Linked DNA regions of Aridibaculum aurantiacum. The protein of the gene in region 2 interacts with the protein of the main gene of each other region in a pairwise test. Links are inferred from orthologs where the notes say so. Each region holds a gene or a part of one and is shown on either strand. Other genes may lie near its edges. The genes, in order: sucD and sucC.

The links.
Region 1: the proteins of sucC (region 2) and sucD interact in binary tests that used the Escherichia coli proteins (3 or more experiments, as listed by UniProt). The link is inferred for Aridibaculum aurantiacum from one-to-one orthologs.

What each region holds. Positions count from the first base shown.
Region 1 is NZ_JAFEWC010000002.1:516,654-523,720, forward strand. Bases 1,287-4,173 are described here. They hold sucD (succinate--CoA ligase subunit alpha), read right to left. Parts: upstream 3,223-4,173; coding sequence 2,350-3,222; downstream 1,287-2,349. Other genes in these bases: J4N22_RS13585 (NAD(P)/FAD-dependent oxidoreductase), read right to left, coding at 1,287-2,045; J4N22_RS13595 (ABC transporter ATP-binding protein), read right to left, coding at 3,442-4,173. Outside these bases: J4N22_RS13580 (hypothetical protein), read left to right, coding at 1-730; more of J4N22_RS13585, read right to left, coding at 978-1,286; more of J4N22_RS13595, read right to left, coding at 4,174-4,224; J4N22_RS13600 (MlaE family ABC transporter permease), read right to left, coding at 4,349-5,086; J4N22_RS13605 (NADP-dependent malic enzyme), read right to left, coding at 5,104-7,067. UniProt on the Escherichia coli protein: Succinyl-CoA synthetase functions in the citric acid cycle (TCA), coupling the hydrolysis of succinyl-CoA to the synthesis of either ATP or GTP and thus represents the only step of substrate-level phosphorylation in the TCA.
Region 2 is NZ_JAFEWC010000001.1:1,367,180-1,374,335, forward strand. What follows is about bases 2,040-5,015. They hold sucC (ADP-forming succinate--CoA ligase subunit beta), read right to left. Parts: upstream 4,146-5,015; coding sequence 2,934-4,145; downstream 2,040-2,933. Other genes in these bases: J4N22_RS05645 (potassium channel family protein), read left to right, coding at 2,040-2,201; J4N22_RS05650 (hypothetical protein), read left to right, coding at 2,255-2,782; J4N22_RS05660 (tetratricopeptide repeat protein), read right to left, coding at 4,337-5,015. Also shown: J4N22_RS05640 (TrkH family potassium uptake protein), read left to right, coding at 1-1,505; more of J4N22_RS05645, read left to right, coding at 1,518-2,039; more of J4N22_RS05660, read right to left, coding at 5,016-5,824; J4N22_RS05665 (zinc ribbon domain-containing protein), read right to left, coding at 5,998-6,753; J4N22_RS05670 (Nif3-like dinuclear metal center hexameric protein), read right to left, coding at 6,928-7,156. UniProt on the Escherichia coli protein: Succinyl-CoA synthetase functions in the citric acid cycle (TCA), coupling the hydrolysis of succinyl-CoA to the synthesis of either ATP or GTP and thus represents the only step of substrate-level phosphorylation in the TCA.

The DNA.
Region 1 (7,067 bases), on a different replicon or contig from region 2:
ACTTGAATATGTGCATGATAACACCATTAACCCAACGCAAAACATCTGGAATGGCTTGCGCTACAAGGTGTTCATGGATGTGAATATGCCGGTAAGAGATACGGTGTTCAAAGGAAAGTATACTTACAACTTTGGCTTTGATGCAAGACATTACTATCCTATCTATCGCAACTTTATATGGGCTGTAAGGGCCGCAGCAGACTTTAGCTGGGGTAACCAGAAAATGATCTACTTCCTGGGTGGTGCAGATGGTTGGATCAGTCCTAAGTTCAACGATGCAAACAGGCCGGCGCAGGATCAGCGTTATGCTTTCCAAACGTTGGCAGTTAATATGCGCGGGTATAACCAGAATGTTGCAAATGGTAACAACGCCTTTGTAATTAACAGTGAATTGAGGTTGCCGGTTTTCTCAACCTTCTTCAACAGGCCGGTTAACAATGCCTTCCTTCGCAACTTCCAGTTGGTGCAGTTCGTAGACTTTGGAACCGCATGGAATGGCAAGTACAACAGCATTCAACGCCCTGGCGTTACTTATACCACCAACGATCCTAATAATCCTGTTTCTTTACGTGTAAGAGCGGGTGGAGTAGGACCATTTGCAGGTGGGTATGGTTTTGGGGCACGTAGCACTTTATTGGGCTATTTCTTAAAAGTAGATGCAGGATGGCCAATGAATACCTTCTTTGGCACAAAGCCTATTTTATATCTTGCTCTTGGATTTGATTTCTAAAAAAGAGATTACTGGATAATAAAAGAACCCGGCCACAAGCCGGGTTCTTTTTTGCCGAATTAATTAGAAGTACCGCTGATCATCATTCCTGGCGTACTCTAAGGATTGTAACCCCCCAATCCATGTAAATTCAAGTTCCAGGAACTCCGAGTGGTACTTCTACCCAATTATCTGAAAAAATTTTGCCATCTATTATTTGCCCAATATTTTCTTGTTCCCGAATTCATAAATGGGAGGAAAAGCCGAATTATTTATCCAATTTCTTTTGTAAAACCTTTTCAAATCTTTTCACATCTGCATCAGGATAAATGGGAGTACCAGAAATAACATGATCCGCTAATTGTTTGGCAAAAAATGGAGCTAGTGAACATCCTTTTGTACCCATTCCATTAAGAATTCCAATACAATTATTGGCAGGATGAAGCCCAACAAATGGCCGTCTTTCCATATTAGCAGGCCTGTCTGCAGCAATGTGATCTACTATGGAAAAAGGTATTTTTAAAAAACGCTGTAAAAACGACTGACACCGTTCTTTAAATTCTTTTGTAGGTAAGAGATCTTCAAATTTCCACTCATAACTTGAACCTACCCAAAACAATTCTTTTTCCCAGGGCACAATGGAAAATCCATTTTTATAAATAGAATTTGTTGGTAAACCGGGAGTGGAAACAATAAGCGCCTCACCCTTCATATGTGAGTATGGAAGCTGGTAGAAAAATGGATTATTAAATCCTGCTGCACCCTCACAAAAGAAGATCTTTTTGGCTTTTATATTATCATAAGAAACAAAGCCTTCATGTGTGGTTAATTTTTTAAAAGAGAAATTATCTGCCAGTAGTTGATTTTTCTCAACCAACTTTTTACGCCATTCACGTAGCATGGTATTCAGGTCTACCAGCAGGCAGGGGCTGATTTCACCAATGGTATAAGGATAATGAAATATATTTTTCCAGTGATCGGTTTCTGTATTTATATGCAAGTAACCAGGTTCCTCCGTAGATCTTTTTTCAAAAGCTTCCTGCATTTGCAGCGTTGGATGAAAATCTAATACGCGGGTAGTTGAAATAATATCATGTTCTATGAAATCACCTAGTTCCTTATAAGCACTTTCTGCAAAAGGTAACAATTCTTCAATTCGCCATGTTCGTACTATTCTTCTTCCGGTAACAGGATTGATAACGCCGCTTGCTACCTTGCTAGCTGTTGATGGTTTATCCTCATCAATTACTAGTATTTTCTTTTCGGCTTTTTGCAGATAATAACTAAGCCATGTGCCACAGAGTCCCTGGCCAACAATTATGTAATCAACATCCATATTGTAAAGAAAAGGAAATAAAAAAAGCTCACAGCCATTGTTAGGCTATGAGCTAGAACCCCCATGCATCAAAGCATTAAATATGTTGGTACAATGTCGTTAGAAGCGGCAATCTCCAATTATTTCCTGCATCTGCAAATACCTATTAAGGAGTATTTTTTAATCTAATTTTTATCTGAAGAAAAGATACAGGGATCGTTTGTGGAAACACCATAGGAAGGAGTGGAACAGGTCTAGCTAAAGCAGAATTTGTTGCTGATTACCTGTAAATAAAAACCCGGCGTTTTAGCCGGGTTTTTATTGATTATTTGTTTAGCGCCTGTGCCATTGTTTTACCAATGTCAGCCGGGCTATCTACTACATGAATTCCGCATTCGCGCATGATCTTCATTTTAGCAGCTGCTGTATCGTCAGCGCCACCTATTATAGCACCTGCGTGTCCCATTCTGCGTCCTGGAGGCGCAGTTTGGCCAGCAATAAAGCCAACTACAGGTTTGGTTCCATTTTCTTTTATCCAATTGGCAGCTTCTGCTTCCATACCACCACCTATCTCACCAATCATGATGATACCATCAGTTTCAGGATCATTCATCAATAGTTCAACTGCTTCTTTGGTAGTAGTACCAATGATAGGATCACCACCAATACCAATTGCAGTGCTTATACCCAATCCTGCTTTTACAGTTTGGTCAGCAGCTTCGTAGGTAAGTGTACCCGATTTTGAAACAATACCAATTCTTCCTGGTTTGAAGATAAAGCCAGGCATGATACCAACTTTTGCTTCGTCGGCAGTGATAACACCAGGACAGTTTGGCCCGATCAGGCGGGTTTGCCTGCCTTTCAGGTAGTTCTTTACTTTCACCATATCCTGCACAGGTATTCCTTCTGTTATACATACCACAAGGGCTATACCTGCATCAGATGATTCCATAATAGCATCAGCAGCAAACGCCGGTGGAACAAAGATGATACTTACATCGGCGCCAGTTTGCTTTACAGCTTCAGCCACAGTATTGAAGATAGGACGGTCTAAATGTGTATTGCCACCTTTGCCTGGAGTAACGCCACCTACTACATTGGTGCCGTATTCTATCATTTGTGTTGCATGGAAAGTACCCTCCGTTCCGGTAAAACCCTGTACAATTATTTTAGAGTTTTTGTTTACTAATACACTCATAGTATATATTGATATGGTTTAATCCCGATATGTATCGGGACCGCAAAAATAAGGGAATGGAAGAAGTTTGTGTAGGTTAGGTAAACCTTTTACGATAAAACCCTTATAGAAGAGAAAAAATTACAACTCATAGAAGGAAATAAGGCTATTACTCGCTTGGTAGCTCTAATCAATAATGAAGGAAACTTTTACAAAAAGGAAGAGTTCAGCAAGGAAGAACTATCGGCTGTTACCGTCTTTGTCATCAATCATTCGCATCTGCTTGGCATCCTGCAAAAAGTCAGATGCAAAAATGAAATCGTTCAGCTTTTCATCTTTACTATAAATGATCTCCTGGTTTGAACCTTCCCATTGCTTGTGACCGTAATACATGTAAATGATCTTGTCGCCTATCTCCATCACACTGTTCATGTCGTGCGTGTTGATAACGGTTGTGATATTGTATTCGCGGGTAAGGTCTTGAATGAGCTTATCAATTACCAAAGAAGTTTGAGGATCAAGTCCTGAATTTGGTTCGTCGCAAAACAGGTATTTAGGATTTAGTACAATAGAACGAGCAATACCCACTCTTTTCTTCATACCGCCACTTATTTCAGCAGGAAACTTTTTGTTAGCCCCTTCCATATTTACCCTTGCAAGTACTTCATTTACCTTTTTTATCTTTTCGCGGTGGCGCAGGTTGGTAAACATATCGAGCGGGAACCTGATATTTTGCTCCACGGTCATACTGTCAAACAAAGCAGATCCCTGGAACAGCATTCCAATTTTTTGACGCAGTTGCTTTCGTTCTTCAACGGAGATTTCGGTAAGGCTTTGCCCGTCGTATAGAATTTGGCCAAGGTCGGGAGCAAAAAGTCCTACCAGGCATTTCATCAAAACAGTTTTGCCACTTCCGCTTGCTCCAATGATCAGGTTGCATTTGCCTGTTTCAAATACCAGGTTTACATCGTGAAGAATAGTCTTTTCGGCAAAACTTTTCTTTAAATTCTTAGTTTCTATCATTGAAGCCTCTGCAGGAGTATTTGAGTTGTAAGTTATAAATTCTTATGCCAGTAACTTATATTTTGCCTAAGCATAATCACTTGTTTAAAACGGCTGGCGGCTGATGGTTTTCTATTTAAACAGGCTACAATAGTAAGGCAGCCAAAGCGTAATCGCAGATGAGAATGAGGATACAACTTACCACCACCGAGGTAGTACTTGATCTGCCTATTTCCAAAGCACCACCACTTACATTGTATCCATAGTATGCCGAAACACTGCTGATCAAAAAAGCAAAAGTGTAAGCTTTCATTAAAGCCACAAATACATTGTAAGGTTCAAAGTTTTGTCTTAAGCCAATATCGAAGATTTCGGAAGAAAGAATGCCTGTAAGTGAAGCTGCCATCCGTCCACCCCAAATACCCAGGAAAGCAGAAAGTACAATCAGGCACGGGATCATTACCAAAGCAGCAATGATCTTAGGCATTACCAGGTAAGCCTTTGTATTGATACCCATGATCTCCAAAGCATCTATCTGTTCGCTGATGCGCATATTGCCCAGTTCACTGGCTACTTTACTTCCTATTACACCGGCAAGTACTATACTTACCACCGTTGGCGAAAGTTCCAGTATCATACTGTCTCTTACAATTTGTGCAATGGTGCTGGCTGGTACCAGTGGACTTACCAGCTGGTAAGCTGTTTGAACTGTAGTAACACCACCAAGGAAAACTGAAATGATAATAACAATGGGAAGAGAGCCTATGCCTATTTCCACGCATTGGTGCATAAACTCTTTCCAATATTCTTTGGTGTTCTCAGGGCGTGTAAACATGCCTTTCAGCATAAGCAGGTATTCACCAAACTTTGTAAAAAACTTCATTTAAAGTATGTATGCTTTTATGTTTTGTTTCTCTTTCTTTTCCACCACCTGGTTTTTTCTACTTCCTGGTGCGTGTTGGTGGGTGTTTTCATCTGGGCATCTAAAACGGCAATAAGCGCCATATTAATAATGCTGCGGACACTGCTGCCTAGTTGTAAAACATGTACCGGCTTTTTGAGGCCCAATAAAATCGGGCCAATGGCATCGGCACCTCCTACTTCTTTCAGCAGGTTGTACGCTATATTACCTGCCGCAAGATTAGGAAAGATAAGTGTATTAACATCTTTGTCAACCAGTTCGCTAAATGGGTAATTATCTTTTAATATCTCTTTATTGAAAGCCAGGCTTGCCTGCATCTCTCCATCTACTACCAATGTGGGTTCTAATTGTTTTACAATCTTAGTGGCCTTGGCTACCAAAGCAGCTTCAGGCGATGAGCTGCTTCCGAAATTGCTATAGCTAAGCATGGCAATACGTGGCGTAATGTTGAAGGTGCGAACCTCTTTTGCTACCAGCAGGGTTATCTCAGCCAGTTCTTCGGCAGTAGGATTGAAATTAACAGTTGTATCGGCAAGAAACAGCGGACCTTTTTTAGTAATGATAATGTACATGCCGGCTATCTTCCTTACGCTATCTTCTTTACCAATTACCTGCAAGGCAGGGCGAATAGTGTCAGGATAATTTTTAGAAAGACCAGATATCATGGCATCCGCTTCACCGGTCTCTACCATCATTGCTCCAAAGTAGTTGCGGTCGCGCATGATCTTCTTACTCTCGTAAAAATTCAGGCCTTTTCGCTGGCGCTTCGCAAAAAAGAGGTTGCCGAACTGGTTGCGCATTTCTTCCGTCTCATCACCTGTAGGGTCAATGATTGGCAGGTCAGAAAGATCAATCTGGTTGGCGCCGGCTATCTCGTGTATCTTTTTACTGTTACCTAAAAGTATTGGGTAGGCTATGCCTTCATCATATACGATCTGCGCAGCTTTTAGGATCTTAAGGTTATCAGCATCAGCAAATACCAGGCGTTTCGGATTGCTCCTTGCTTTGATACCTATTACGCGCAGCAACTGGTTATCCAGTCCAAGGCGCTTGTTCAGTTCTACTGTATAAGCTTCCCAATTCTTTATAGGCTGCAAGGCAACGCCGCTATCGATAGCAGCACGCGCCACAGCTGGTGCTACAGTGCTCAGCAGTCGTGGATCAAGCGGTTTGGGAATGATGTATTCAGGGCCGAAGCTTATGTTCTTTTGGTTGTATGCAAGATTGACAATATCGGGAACGGGTGATTTCGTCAATTCAGCAAGCGCCCGAACGGCAGCCAGTTTCATAGCTTCATTAATTTGCGTAGCGCGTACATCAAGTGCTCCACGGAAAATGTAAGGGAAGCCCAATACATTATTCACCTGGTTAGGACAATCGCTTCGCCCGGTAGCCATGATGACATCCTTACGAGATGCTTTTGCTACATCATATGGTATCTCCGGGTCGGGATTGGCCATTGCAAAAACAATTGGATTGCGAGCCATGCTACGCACCATGTCAGCTGTTACCACGTTGCCTACACTTAATCCCAGGAAAACATCCGCATCTTTTATTGCCTTATCTAGTGTGATGTCGCTTTTGTTGATGGCGAACTTCTTCTTCTCTTCATCAAGATCGGTACGTCCATGATGCAGCACGCCATCTTTATCGAACATGATGAAGTTCTCATGCCTTGCCCCCAGCGAAACATACAGCCGTACACAAGCCATTGCGGCAGCACCCGCACCATTCACTACAAAACTTACTTTCTCAATCTTCTTGCGCTGTAACTCCAATGCATTTATTAGTGCTGCAGCACTAATGATAGCAGTACCGTGCTGATCATCGTGCATAACTGGTATATGCAGTCTTTCACGGAGCTTTTGTTCAATGATGAAACATTCCGGCGCCTTGATATCTTCCAGGTTGATGCCACCAAAAGTCGGCTCAAGCGCGGCTA
Region 2 (7,156 bases):
TACTACCCACAAAAGCAGCCATGCTCAATGCCACTACCAATAGGTACTTGTTTTATAAACTATTGATTTATGCCGGCGTGGTAATGATATTCATAACAGAGATATCATTTTACTTACAGTTTATCTATTCCCGAACAGTTAATCCCGGTTTGGTATTCGTAGGCAGTTTTGGTTTCCTAATTCTCATTGGTGCTATTTTACTAAAGTTGCCAAATGCAGCTTACGGTTATACTTCCACAATTGATGCAGTGTTTACATCAGCAAGTGCTGTATGTGTAACGGGTTTGATAGTAGTTGACACTGCCACTCATTTTACGCCGTTTGGACAGGCAATCATCATGATGTTGATACAGGTAGGTGGCCTGGGCTTCATGACCTTTGCAGGATTACTGGCATATGCTGTGGCAGGTAATACCTCACTAAAAACACAGATTGCTTATAGCAATATTATGAGCAGCCGTAAGGTTGGAAACATTATGAAGTTTGTATACCAGGTGGTCTTCATTACCATCTTGTTTGAAAGTGTAGGAGCGTTTTTCATTTACATCTCGCTGGATGATGCCTTGTTTGAACGCAAGCTGGATAAGTTGTTCTTCTCAATCTTTCACTCTATTTCTGCTTTTTGTAATGCTGGTTTTTCTACCTACAGTGGCGGTTTGTATGAGCCTGTTATCCGCCACAATTACTCGTTGCAAATGTTCATTGCATTTTTAGTAATCCTGGGCGGGATGGGCTTCCCAATCGTGTTCAACCTGTACAGGCTGGTAAGGATCCGGGTGAGGAATTTTCTTTTCTTCCTTAGGGGAAGTGCAAAGCGCGAATACTTTCCAAATGTTATCATGCTGAACTCCCGGCTGGCGCTGGTTGTAAGCGGCTGCTTGCTGGTTGTTGGTTTTGTGTCGTATATCGTGTTCGAACAGTCAGCTACGCTGGCGCAGCATCCTACTATTACGGGGAAATTGGTAACAGCCTTCTTTGGCAGTGTTACCCCGCGTACAGCTGGTTTTAATAGCGTTGACCTTACGGCTATGACCTTGCCAATGATCATGATCTACCTGCTACTCATGTGGATCGGCGCATCACCAGGGTCAATGGGTGGTGGTATCAAAACGACTACAGCTGGTGTTGCTATATTAAACATGGCTGCGGTTCTCAGGGGAAAAGATCGTTCGGAGTTTTTCCGTTCAGAGATATCTCATCAATCGGTGCGGCGGGCATTTGCCATCATCGTATTGTCGCTGCTGCTCATTGGCATAACGGTGTTTGCTTTATCCTTTTATGACAGCGATAAGGGATTGATCAAAATTGCTTTTGAAGCATTTTCTGCTTTTAGTACGGTGGGATTATCGTTAGGCATTACACCACAACTTTCTGCATTCAGCAAGTTGGTATTGATCATATCAATGTTCATAGGCAGGGTGGGAGCTATCACTTTGCTGGTGATACTGGTGCGGCAGAGCAAACAATTGTATTATCGTTATCCAAGGGAGGATATGGCTTTCTAAAAAATTAACTGTATGAAGTTTATTGTTTTTGGGCTGGGCAATTTTGGTTCGTATTTATGCGAACAGCTGGTACAGCTGGGTCACGAGGTAATTGGTGTAGATGAGAACCTGGAGATGGTGGATAAATACAAGCATAGGATAACGCATGCCATAGCGCTGGATGCCACTAATAAAGAAGCCGTGGAGCAACTACCCATCCGTGACTTGGATGCAGCTATAGTAGGTATAGGCGAGAATGAGGGTGCTACCATAATGACCACTGCGCTGCTAAAGCAAATGGGTGTAAAGCGGATCATCTGCAGGGTGACCTCGCCGCTGCAAAAGATAGTGCTGGAGGCGATGGATATACAGGAGTTTGTATACCCGGAGGCTTCATCGGCGGAGCGGCTGGCGCTTAAACTTGACCTGCCGGGTGTAATTGATTCTTTCCAGATAAATGTAAACTACCGCCTGCTGGAAGTAGGTGTGCCGGGCCGTTATGTCGGTCGTACTATTGCCGAACTGGAACTGGAGAAGCGGTATAGCCTGGTGCTGGTAACCATCCTGAAAAGAGTGGTGAACAAAAGCATTTTTGGCCACGACACCAGCAACCTGAAAGTAGTAGGGATAGTGCCGCCCACCACCAAACTTGAAGCAGGTGACGTGCTGCTGTTGTTTGGAGCACCTCGCGATCTGGAAAATTTCATTGAAGGCTAGAAGTTGTTTCAACACTGCAAATCGCCACAAGTATATTTACCAAAACCAACTACATGAAGAAACTGCTTTTGATCGGCCTGCTCGCTGTGTCTGTAAGTGTATCAGCACAGGTGCAAAAAGGTTCTACTATTATCGGAACCTCTTTAGGAAACCTGAGCTACAATTTTGAAACAGATGTTTTTTCTGCCACGCTCAATCCCTTTGCTGCAAAGTTTGTGACCGACAGGCTGGCTATTGGTGGCGGTGCTACTTTGGGTGTTGTTTTCGTTGATGGTCCTGCATTGGTGGCTGGAGTTCAGCCAATGGCTCGCCTGTATAACAAGTCTACAGCTGCAGATCGGTTTTTTGTGCAGGCTGGCGCCGGTGTAACTTCTATTATTCATGGCGACGCTGATTTCTATTTCTCGTACAATGGTGGCGTTGGGTACAACCGCTTCATCAATCAGAACCTGGCTCTGGAACTGGGCTTACAATTCAATGGCATAGCAACAGACGAAATGGTTAACGGTAACAACCTGGCACTAAGCCTGGGCGTACAGGTGTTCCTTGCAAAAGGAGAAAGGTTGTTTAGGAGGAGGTAATACGAGTAGAGAGTACTATATAAAAGAAACCCGCCAGTGTTTAGTTGGCGGGTTTTGTTATTTGTAAAGTAGAATATTGTTATGCAGTACAAGTGTGCGACGCAACCAAAGTTGAAGAACGACACACTGCTGGTCACAACATACTTACTAATTATGCTACAGCTTGCTTAACCAGTTCAGCAGCTTCACTTAATTGTATAGCTGACTGTACTTTTAAACCGCTTTCGTCAATAAGTTTCTTTGCTTCTACAGCGTTTGTTCCTTGCAGACGAACGATGATAGGAATATTGATGTTGCCCATTTTGTTGTAAGCTTCGATAACACCAGCAGCAACACGATCGCAACGAACGATACCACCGAAGATGTTGATCAGGATAGCCTTCACGTTCGGGTCTTTCATGATGATCTTGAAACCAGCCTCTACTGTTTGTGCATTTGCAGTACCACCTACATCAAGGAAGTTGGCAGGCTCACCACCGCTAAGTTTGATCATATCCATGGTTGCCATTGCAAGACCGGCACCATTCACCATACAACCTACGTTGCCATCCAGCTTTACAAAGTTCAGGTTGTACTGGCCAGCCTCTACTTCTGTTGGATCTTCTTCAGTTACATCGCGCATAGCAGCAAGGTCAGGATGACGCATCAACGAGTTCTCGTCCAATCCCATTTTACAGTCTACAGCTATGATCTTCTCATCAGAAGTTTTGAACAGCGGGTTGATCTCAAGCATGCTGCAATCAAGGCCAACGTAAGCATTATACAGGTTAGTTACAAACTTTACGCAGCTCTTAAACGCGTCGCCGCTAAGGCCAAGGTTGAAGGCAATTTTACGTGCCTGGAAACCTTGCAATCCACCACCCGGGTGAACGTATTCTTTAAAAATTTTGTCAGGTGTATTGTGTGCTACCTCTTCTATGTCCATACCACCTTCGGTGCTGTACATGATCACGTTCTGACCACTGGTACGGTCTAATAAGATAGACAGGTAAAATTCTTTTACATCATTAGGTCCAGGATAATAAACATCCTGCGCAACCAGGATCTTGTTTACTTTTTTTCCTGCAGGCCCGGTTTGAATAGTAACCAGTGTTCCTCCAAGAAGGTTTTTAGCGATGTTGGTCACATCTTCAAGGCTTTTAGCAACGGCCACACCTTTCTGGTCTTTTCCTTCAATTTTTCCTTTACCACGACCACCAGCATGTATCTGTGCTTTTATTACGGCGAAGTTGTTGCCGGTATCGTTCTTTATTTGCCTGTATGCTTCTTCAGCAGCCATTACGTTGTCAACAGCAATGCCTTCCTGCACAGGAACATTGTATCTTTTTAAAAGCTCTTTAGCCTGGTATTCGTGCAAATTCATTGGTAAAAAATTTTGGCGAAGATAAGCTTTAGAGAGTTATGAGCTATGACTTATGCTTGATGAAAATTTATGTTCAAAGAAGGTGTGATAAGGAGCTTGTAGAGGAAGAATAATCACGAGTTTATAATGATGTATTTGCTGATATTTTCCTTGCTATCAAGTGGGAAAAACATACACCACAAGATGCACATTTAATCTCCTTTTACACGGGCTATACCAGCCTTGGCTCTTTGATCTAAAGAGTCTTTATAATCATGATCATCCATGCTGATGCATTCTTCGAAAGCGGCAATGGCCTGCGACTTCTGCCCACGTTTTTCGTAGATATAACCCATTTGCAGAGCGGCTCTGGCTGCATAGTATTCAGTGCGGCTTTTGCCTAATGCAATTGCTCGTTGGTAATATTTTATGGCTTCATCGTCACGTCCAAGATCATCATAAATGCGCGCTACGCGGTAGCTGAATTCTAATGCTTCAGCTGGTTTATCAAAATCCTGTTCGCTTTTGCCATGTAGTTGTGCCAACGCCTCTTTGTTGTAGCCGCCATCGTTTAGCAGGCGCGCCTTTAGCAACAATGGGTTTGGCCAGTTTCCAGCTTTGGCATCTTTATAAGCTTTTTTATCAGCATCAGAATCTACATTACCTCTTTTGATACACAACAGCCTGTAACGTTCGGCCTCAGCCATATTTCCTTTCAGGTAATGAGCCCAACCAATTTTTAGCAACGCGTCCTTTACGTAGAAGTTCCCTTTAAAATCATCTACAAAAGCAGTCAGGTGTTGTAGCGCTGCATCCAGTTGTAGTTGGTGAAGATTTATCAGTCCAAGTTCCAGGTCCCACACCGGCGTCTGCAGGTAGCCGGGGCTGGTGTTCATGTTCTTCAGAATTGCCTCTGCATTATTTGTTTGCTTATTGTTTATGTAAAGATTAGCCGCCATAAATGTGTACAGGTGGTTGTTCACTACATCAAGCTTGCGCGCCTGGATGAATTTAAAAACCTCATCCGGCTTATTCTCCACATAGTACATCAGGTAACAGTAGTAGAAGATCGCTTCATTACCAAACAGCTTTGCATAAGGGTCGTTGCTGTTAATGAAGTTGCGCATCATTTTCATTCCCCCCGATACAGAACCACGCATACCAAACAGGCTGGTGATCCACTTATAGCCGCTAGGTACGGTGCCAATAATTACCATCAGCGGGCCGTAGATCATATTGTTTGGCTGAAACGATGGATACTTGCTGCGGTTGTCTTTGATAAGAGAATTGGCTTTTTTAAAATCCCACCCGGCACCATAGCGTTCGCTGAATTTTATCCGTACCGCTGCGCGTTGCATATAAGCCAATCCTTTGCAGTAGCGATAAAAAGGTGAATTGGTTGGACCTTCGTCAAAAGCGTTTATACGTTTTTCAAAAGCCTGTTTACGCGCCTGGTACTGCTTTGGATCTTCATTAAAGAACAGCTCAAAGAAGTCGATATAGCCTTCCAGCAACTCAGGTATCAAGTTATCTGGATTTTGCTGGCGCGCCTGCTGCAACAGTTGCTTGCCAGGCTCTAGTCGCAGTTTCATTATTTCTGCATACGCCTGCTGGCAAACAGGCGAAAAATCATAAACCTTCTCTGCCATGCCCATTACAGAAAACAGGCAAAATAAAATGGTGATCAGTCCGTACTTCATTGGCTTGCAAGATAAAGGATAAGCAGTAGCGATAACTAAGCGAACGGGGGTGGAGGAGAGATTTAGGATATTGTGATTTTCATTTAATGGTCAATTGCTGATATTAATTGCCATCAAATAAAAAAGGCACCGTTGGGTGCCTTTCAATATTCTACTATATAACTTCTTCAAGATTACTTGGTTTCTACATTCTCATGCAGATCCTGGTCTACCAGGATACGACCACAGTTCTCGCAAACAAGGATCTTCTTGTGTTGCTTGATCTCGCTTTGCTTTTGAGGAGGAATAGCATTAAAACATCCGCCACAGCTATCTCTCAATACAGGTACTACGCTCAGGCCATTGCGGTAGTTCTTGCGGATACGATCGTAAGAAAACAACAGTCTTTCATCCAGCGCACCACGAGCATTCTCGCTTATAGCTCTAAATTCATTCTCTTCTTTCTCTGTATCAGCAATAATCTTTTCAAGTTCGCCTTTCTTACCATTCAGCACACCTTCTTTAGCAGCAATCTGCTTTTTAGCAGCTTCCAGCAATTTTATCTTATCAGCTATCTCTTCGTTAGCATCTTTAATATGCTTTTCAGCCAGCTTTATTTCCAGCTGCTGCATTTCCATCTCCTTGTTAATCGCCTCGAACTCACGGTTATTCTTTACGTTCTCGCTTTGCTTCTCGTATTTTGCCAGCAGCGCCTCGCTCTCTTTTATTATTTCTTTCTTCTTTTCTATAAAATCCGAAATACCGTTGATCTCTTCTTCTATGCGGGTTTGACGAGCATGCAGACCCTGGATCTCATCTTCCAGGTCGCTAACCTCTATTGGCAGTTCCCCTTTCAGGATACCGATCTCATCCAGTTTAGAATCAATTTTTTGAAGCCTTACCAGGTTGGTTAATTTTTCCTGAACAGAAAATTCTTTAACGCTTGCCATATTTACTTTTAAGATTTGAAGTTTTTAACAGGTTGAACCTCTATAGCTACTGTTATGTTACCGGCTTTTGTATCTCCGGTTGGTCATCGTTGCGTCGCACTCTTGTACTGCATCACCTTTTTCACCTGCCTAATGTTCTTGTACGAGCTGCAGCAGCTATTGTATATCAACCAATTACATGAAGTACTGTACCGGGTTGGTTCTTACTCCACTTTTAAGGACGGCAAAGTTAGGGAAATTAGCTTCTAAAACATCATGTAGAAGGTCTACGGTAAATTGTTCGCTTTCGTAGTGGCCAATATCAGCTATCACCATTCTGCCTTCTGCATCAAAGAACTCGTGGTACTTAATGTCGCTGGTAATATATATATCAGCTTTTGCTCCCAATGCATTTTTGATTAAG